DNA from 2 places in the Rhizobium sp. SU303 genome. Region 1 is predicted to be linked to the other one. Evidence: predicted binding sites of a transcription regulator. Region 1 holds the regulator's gene; the other holds the start of a gene.
The links. The regulator LexA, encoded in region 1, represses DNA repair genes until DNA is damaged. The targets are predictions, from matches to a motif close to TGTTCNNNNTGTGTTCNG.
Positions count from the first base shown of each region.

Region 1 (3,590 bases):
AGGTGAAGCGGCCGCCCGAACGCATAACCGTGATCGCCCGCGGCGCCGACGCGGCCTTCGAGATCGGCGATATCATCAGTGGCAGGGCGCGGCTGACGCCGCCGGCAGGCCCAGCGCTTCCCGAGCTCAACGACTTCTCCTTCAGTGCCTATTTCGACGGCATCGGCGCGAATGGCTTCTTCTACGGCGCACCGACGAAGGCCGATCTGCAGGCAGGTCCCCAGGCTGCGAGATCGACGCCGGAAGCTTTGCTCGAAGGACTGTACCGGCTGCGCAGCGGCATCGGCGATCGCATACGGTCGATCCTGCCCGGCGACACCGGTGCTTTTGCCGCCGCTCTCGTGACGGACGAGCGGCGGGCCATCTCGGATGCGACGACGGAGGCGCTGCGCCAGTCCGGCCTGGCTCATATCATCGCCATCTCCGGTCTCAACATGGCGCTGTCGGCCGGCATCTTCTTCGTCGGTTTCCGGATGCTGCTCAGCCTTTTTCCCGGCGTCGCCGAGGCCTATCCGACAAAGAAGATCGCTGCCGCCGGCGCGCTCATCGCCGTCACCGCCTATTTCCTGATCTCCGGCTTTGCGGTCTCTGCAGAACGCGCCTTCATCATGATGGCCATCATGTTGATTGCGGTCTTCTTCGACCGGCCGTCGATCAGCTTGCGCAATGTCGCTCTCTCCGCTCTCGTCATCATCGCCATTTCGCCGTCCGAGGTCTTGGGACCGAGCTTCCAAATGTCCTTTGCCGCGACATTGGCGCTGGTCTCGGGCTATCAGCTGTGGAAGGACCGGCGCGTCCGCGAAAACGCCTTTCTGAAGCTGCCGATCATCCGGCCGTTCGTTACGGTTGCCGGTTTCTTCGGCGGCGTCTTCCTGACCTCGCTGATCGGCGGTTTTTCAACCGCGCTGTTTTCGATCGAGCATTTTCATCGCCTGACCGCCTACGGCCTGCCGGCAAACCTCGCGACGATGCCGATCATCTCCTTCATCATCATGCCGGCAGGCCTGCTGGCGATGCTGCTCATGCCTTTCGGTCTGGATGTTTGGGCTTGGAAGATCGTCGGATTTGGCCTCGATTTGGTGATCGCGGTCGCAAAGACGGTGTCCGGCTGGGGTGGCAATATCGACGTCGGCCGCTTGCCCGCCTGGTATTTCGCCGTCGCCGTGGCAGGCTTTCTGCTGCTGACGCTGCTCCGCACCCGGTTGCGCCATGTCGGCACATCGATCATCGCGGTCGCAACACTCATCCTGCTGCTTCTGCCGGTTCCCCGGCCGCCGGATCTGGTGATTTCGGAGGATGGCAGTCTCGTCGCGGTCGTCGAGGCGGCGGCAATGGCTTCCAACCGTGAAAGACCGCCGGACTTCATCTTCGACCAGTGGCAGAGAGCGCTGGTCCTGCCGAGGCATGATCCGCCGAAGATGCTGGATGGTCCTGCTATCCCGCCTGAGGGAGAAGACCGCCGCGTCAGGCTTTCCCGCGATCAGCAGAACGAAGCAAGGACCGCGATGCGGACGGCCGCAGCGGGCGGTGACGCAAACCGCTTTTCCTGCGTCAAGAAGGCCTGGTGCATATCAAGGCTTGGCAATGGTCGGGTGGTAACCGTCATCGACAACGCCGCCTATCTCGGCCCGGCGTGCGACGCGGCCGATATCGTCGTGACGTCGGTCCGCCTTCGCTTCAACAATTGCCGTTCAGGTGCGACGCTCTTCACCGGTGAGACGTTGCGCAGGACCGGTTCCATCGAGTTGCGCTTCACGGACACCGGCCTGGAGGTCGCAACCGCATTCGATGTATTGTCGCGGCCATGGATGCGCCATCGTGCCTATGACTGGCGCAGCAACAGTTTTACCGAATCCGGCCTGGCCAATGTCAGTGATATCGGCGAATGAGACCGACGAGTTTACCCTGAACCTTGACACGGTCCGGCCCGAAAATCCGGGTCTCGTAAGCTGGGTTGGCCGCTTCCAGCGCGATCGAGGCGCCCTTGCGGCGGAAGCGCTTGAGTGTCGCTTCTTCGTCGTCGACGAGAGCAACGACGATGTCGCCAGGACTTGCGGTGCTGCCGTTGCGGATGATCACGGTGTCGCCGTCGAAGATGCCGGCGTCGATCATCGAATCGCCCTTGACCTCGAGCGCATAATGTTCACCGGAGCCGAGCATGTCGGCCGGAACGACGATGTCGTGGGTATTGTTCTGGATCGCCGAGATCGGCACACCGGCAGCGATTCGGCCCATGACCGGCACGGAGACCGAGTTGGCGTTGTCGGCGACGGGTTTTGCGGGAGCAGGAGTAGCAACCGGCTGCGGCTTGCCGAGGCTGCCCTCGATGACGCTCGGCGAAAAGCCGCGCCGGGGCTGAATGCTGGGGCTGTAGGCCTCCGGAAGCTTGATGACCTCGATCGCGCGGGCGCGATTCGGTAGGCGGCGAATGAAGCCTCGCTCCTCAAGCGCTGTAATCAAGCGATGAATCCCGGACTTGGAGGCGAGGTCCAGGGCATCCTTCATTTCGTCGAAAGATGGCGGAACGCCGGATTCCTTCATGCGCTCATGAATGAAAAGGAGAAGCTCCTGTTGTTTGCGCGTGAGCATCGACGTTGTGACCTCGTGATTGAAACAAATCCAGAACAGACACTATATGTTCCATATGTGTTCCGCAAGTAGCTAAATTTCCGTAAAACTTGGCGCCAACTCGTTGAGATTTTTATTTTCATTCGCCGGATTGGGACACATCTCTTGCGTTGAGGGGCGCGCCGTCGCAAATCTCTTGCCGTTTCCAGGAGGGACATCATGAACGAGCATTCCGCCAAACCGCACCCGCTGGATCATGTCGTGCTGCCGGTCGTCAACATCGATCTGGCGCGCGAGAGGCTCGGCAAGCTCGGCTTCACCGTTGCCGCCGATGCGCGCCATCCCTTCGGAACGGAGAATGCCTGCGTCTTTTTTGCCGACAAGACCTATCTGGAGCCGCTCGGGATTGCGAGCGTCGAGGAGAGCGAGGCATCGGCGCGGCAAGGCAATGTCTTCACTGCCCGCAACCAGGCCTTCCGTTTCCGCTGTTGCGAGGAGGGGCTTTCGGGGATGGCTTTCGGCAGCAAGGATGCCGGCATCGATCATCAGAATTTCGTCGGCAACGGATCGAGCGCCGGCGAGATGCTGCAGTTCACCCGGCCGATGACGATGCCGGACGGTTCCGAGACGATTGCCGGCTTCAAGCTGGCTTTCGCCGGCGACCTGCGCGCGCCCGATCTCCTGCTTTTCACCGTCGAGCGCGTCAATCCGCTGCCGGCCGACCGCGCCGCGCTGGAGACGCATGCCAATGGCGTCACCGGCATAGTCGAGATCGCGCTTTGCACGCCGGAGCCGGCCGCCTTCGCTGCCTTCGTCAGCCTTGCCGTGGCGCAATCGGCAGTCGAGAAAACCGGTTTCGGCGTCGATATTGCGGCATCGAATGCGAAAATCAGCCTGATGACGCCGGAAGGGCTGGAGGCCTATTTCGACATCGCCGTCTCATCCGCAGATCGCGGCCTGCGCGGCCGGGCAATCCTCTTTGCTGTCGCCGATCTTGCCGTGACAGAAGCGCATTTGGCTGC
Region 1 covers NZ_CP088095.1:1,969,289-1,972,878, forward strand. The annotation lists gene RlegSU303_RS09905 (ComEC/Rec2 family competence protein) at 1-1,889, shown strand, start outside; gene lexA (transcriptional repressor LexA) at 1,870-2,589, opposite strand; gene RlegSU303_RS09915 (VOC family protein) at 2,788-3,590, shown strand, end outside.

Region 2 (3,590 bases), on a different replicon from region 1:
CGGTTCGGCGAAGGCGCGGCTCACCTCGATGAGCTCGGCGGTGCGGATCGGATCGATTGGCTCGGAGATGCGGCCGAACATCTGGTCCAGCCGCCGGCCAATCTCCGGACCGAAACGGAGCGTCAGCGGCGCGCGCGGCGTGTTGGCCAATTCGCCAATCGTCTGGAAGCCGAGCGTGCGCAAATCGCTGACGACTTTCCCGGGAAGGCGCAGCAACGATATCGGCAGCTTTTCGACGGCGCGGACGGTCTCACCTGAAGGCACGATGACCGTTTCGCGGCTGATGGCACGCGCACAGGCGTGGGCCGCACCCCAGGTGTCGGCGATCGCGACACGGGGCGTGAGTTTTTTTGCCAGGAACTGATTGGCGATCTTCGTCACCATGGCGAGCTCGCCGCCCTGCAGGTGATCGGCGCCTTCGGTGTCCATGACGATGCCATCGATCCCATCGACCGCGACGATCGGGGAATAGAGCGTCAGCGCCCAGATCGTGATCCGTTCGAGTGCTGCGGCATCCGCCGCAGGATCCGCATCGACCAGCATCAGGCCGCGAAACAGCGCCTGTGCTTTCGCAGCCGGCATGCCGACATGAACGCCGGCTTGTCTGGCGGCTGCGTCGGCGGCAGATACCCAGCGTTTCGAGCCGCTCCTGGCGATCACGGCGATCGCCTGTTCAGGCGGAATAGACGGATCGGCGCGACGAATACGATCCGTCGGCAGATCCGGAAGATAGATCGAGACAACCCTTGTCATCGCACGCCCTCACGAGAAACTCAGCACATTCACCCGCTTTCACGCGCATCAATTCCAGCAACCATTGGGCTCTCCCCACACCCGGCACTGGCAATTCCTCCGACGGCATCACGCTCACCCGCCATCGGGTGATCGACGCCGTCGGCTGCCCGAAATCATTGGCCTCCGTCTGCCGTCGCCAGCGGCGGACGGCAAGCGCCATGGTGCCGGTGCGCTCAGCCGCCAGCTGCAGCCGGCGCGAGCTGACCATCGGCAGGCGAACGAGTTCACCGACGACGGCGCCGAGCCCACCGAAAGACAGCCCTTCCTCCATGTTCGCCAGGACGTCTTCCTCCTTGTCGGATTCGACAAAGATCACCCGGTCGGGATGGAGACCGACCTGGGCGAGTGCCGGAAAGAACAGGTCCGGCCGGGTCAGGCACCAGGCGATCGGGCCTTTGGTGCGGGCCGCTATCCCCGCCGCAAACAGGGCTGCCGCCGCGCCATCGACGGTCCCAGCTCCGCCGCCGGCAAATTCGTGCAGGGCGCCATAGGCCAGGCCGCCTCCCGGCAGGACTGCATCGATTTCCGGCACGCCGAAGGAGAGACAGCCAGCCTTTCTGGCCGACACGCCCTCCAGCGAGGCGATGCGCTCGCGCAGATCGAAAATCACCCGTTCACGGGCAGCAGTCATCGTTCACGGCTCCCTTCAAAGTCGTGTTGGCGGCCGACATCATGTCGAACAAAATGCGGATGTTCTCTTTCTGTTCCGCCCCAATAAAAGAGTCAAGCAACCGGAGGAATGGGAATATTATCCTGAACATTAGAAATCGCAGAATACCGAAGGGAATCAGGCCCATGGCGCAAACTGAATTTTTTCCGAGCGTTTGCGAGGGCTAATCCCTTTGTGTGAATTGCGGGGACAAGTCGGCATCGTCACAGTGTCTTTAAGATTTTTCTGCTGAACTCCCGGCATGCCGAAGCCTCCGAGATCAAAACCCCTCCTTCGTGACACCGAGGCCCGGATCCGTTCACGGCCGCGAGGCAAGCGAAATCCGGCTCAACCACAGCTCCTGTTCGATGCCATGCCTGAGCGTGTCGAGCCCGCGCTGGCGCAATTGAAGTCTCATCCCCCAAGGGGAAGCGAGTGGAGCTGGGAGATTAAATGGGATGGCTATCGCCTTGCCGTTCATATCGAGCCGCAAGGGATCAGGATCCTCACGCGTGGCGGCCATGACTGGACGCATCGGTTTCCGGCGATAGAGCAGGCCGCCCGAGCGCTCGGGCCGGCGACAATGATCATCGATGGCGAGGCGGTTGTGATCGACGAAGAGGGTCGGCCGGATTTCGGGCTGCTGCAGCAATCGCTGGGCGCATCCGGCAAACAAACCGGCAACCGTGCCTCCGACGCCGTCCTTTACGCTTTCGATCTTATCTATCTTGATGGCCACGATCTGCGCGGTGTCGAATACCGGTCCCGACGGCACCTTCTCGAGGACACGTTAAACGTCGCAAACAATGATGAAGCCGGCTCCATTCGGCTATCGGAAACACTCGATGCCGAACCTACTGTCCTCCTGGAGCATATCTGCCGCCTCGGCCTGGAAGGCATCGTCGGCAAGCACCTCGATCGGCCCCATCGTTCCGGCCGAACCGGCGATTGGGTGAAAGTCAAATGCGTCCAGAGCGAAGCCTTCTTCATTGTCGGCTATGAGAGGTCGACAGCGTCCCCTGCCGGCTTCGGCTCGCTGGTGCTTGCTGCGTATCGTGGTGATGAGCTCGTCCTCGTCGGAAGCGTCGGCACGGGATTCAGGCAAGCCGAGATCATCAGGTTGCGGAAGATGCTGGACACGCTGCGATGGAAGCGAAAGCAACCGCCCCTGCCCTATTCCGGAAGTGGCGATGTCATCTGGGTCGAGCCGACCCTGATCGCCGAGATCGAGTTTCGCGCCTGGACGTCGGATGGGAAACTTCGCCATCCGTCGTACAAGGGCTTGCGAGAACGCCAGGACAACGCCGACGTCTTCCGGCTCGACTAGCGAAACCGGCGCCGTCCGCTAGATTGTCGTCCATTCGAGCTCAATCGGAGTAGATGGCCTGCTATGTGCAATCTTTATCGCATGGAAGACAAGGACTGGGTCGCGAAGTGGGCGCAGGATGCTGAAAGCCTGATCAATCTGATGCCTGCCTATCAGATGAACCCCGATCAGATGGGGCCGATCGTCCGCAGCACCGCCGACGGAAAGAAGCAACTGGTCCATGCGCGCTGGGGACTGCCCTCGCCGCGCTTCGCGCTCGAGAAGACGGCCAAAATCAAGGCCGAGAAACTTGCGGCCAAAGGCAAGCCATTCGATCTCGAAAAACTGATCCGCATGGAAGCCGACCGCGGTACGACCAACGTGCGCAAGCTCAATTTTCCGCACTGGAAGCGATGGTTCGGTGTCGAAAACAGATGCCTCGTTCCGGTCACCAGCTTCGCCGAGCCGGATCCAGCCAGCCAGGTGGTTGGCGGAAACGTACCGAATGCCTGGTTCGCCCGCGACGAAAGTAAGCTGCTGATGTTCTTTGCCGGTCTCCACGTGCAGCAATGGCAGAGTGTCCGAAAAGTCAGGGACGGCCTGACCACCGATGATCTCTACGGGTTCTTGACCACAGATCCCAACGATCTGGTGAAGCCGATCCATGAGAAGGCGATGCCGGTCTTGTTGCTGACGAAGGAAGAGACCGACGTCTGGATGCGGGCGCCCTGGGAAGAGGCCAAGGAACTGGCCCGCCCGCTACCCAATGACGCGCTGATCATTTCGTCGCTCGAGCCGTACGGATCGACGATTGTCTCGAAATCCGGAGAGCCGGTGGAA
Region 2 covers NZ_CP088096.1:398,838-402,427, reverse strand. The annotation lists gene RlegSU303_RS26460 (Y-family DNA polymerase) at 1-753, opposite strand, end outside; gene RlegSU303_RS26455 (ImuA family protein) at 674-1,426, opposite strand; gene ligD (non-homologous end-joining DNA ligase) at 1,707-2,771, shown strand; gene RlegSU303_RS26445 (SOS response-associated peptidase) at 2,835-3,590, shown strand, end outside.
Region 2: the regulator LexA is predicted to act here: its motif matches at 1,487-1,504, upstream of RlegSU303_RS26455 (ImuA family protein).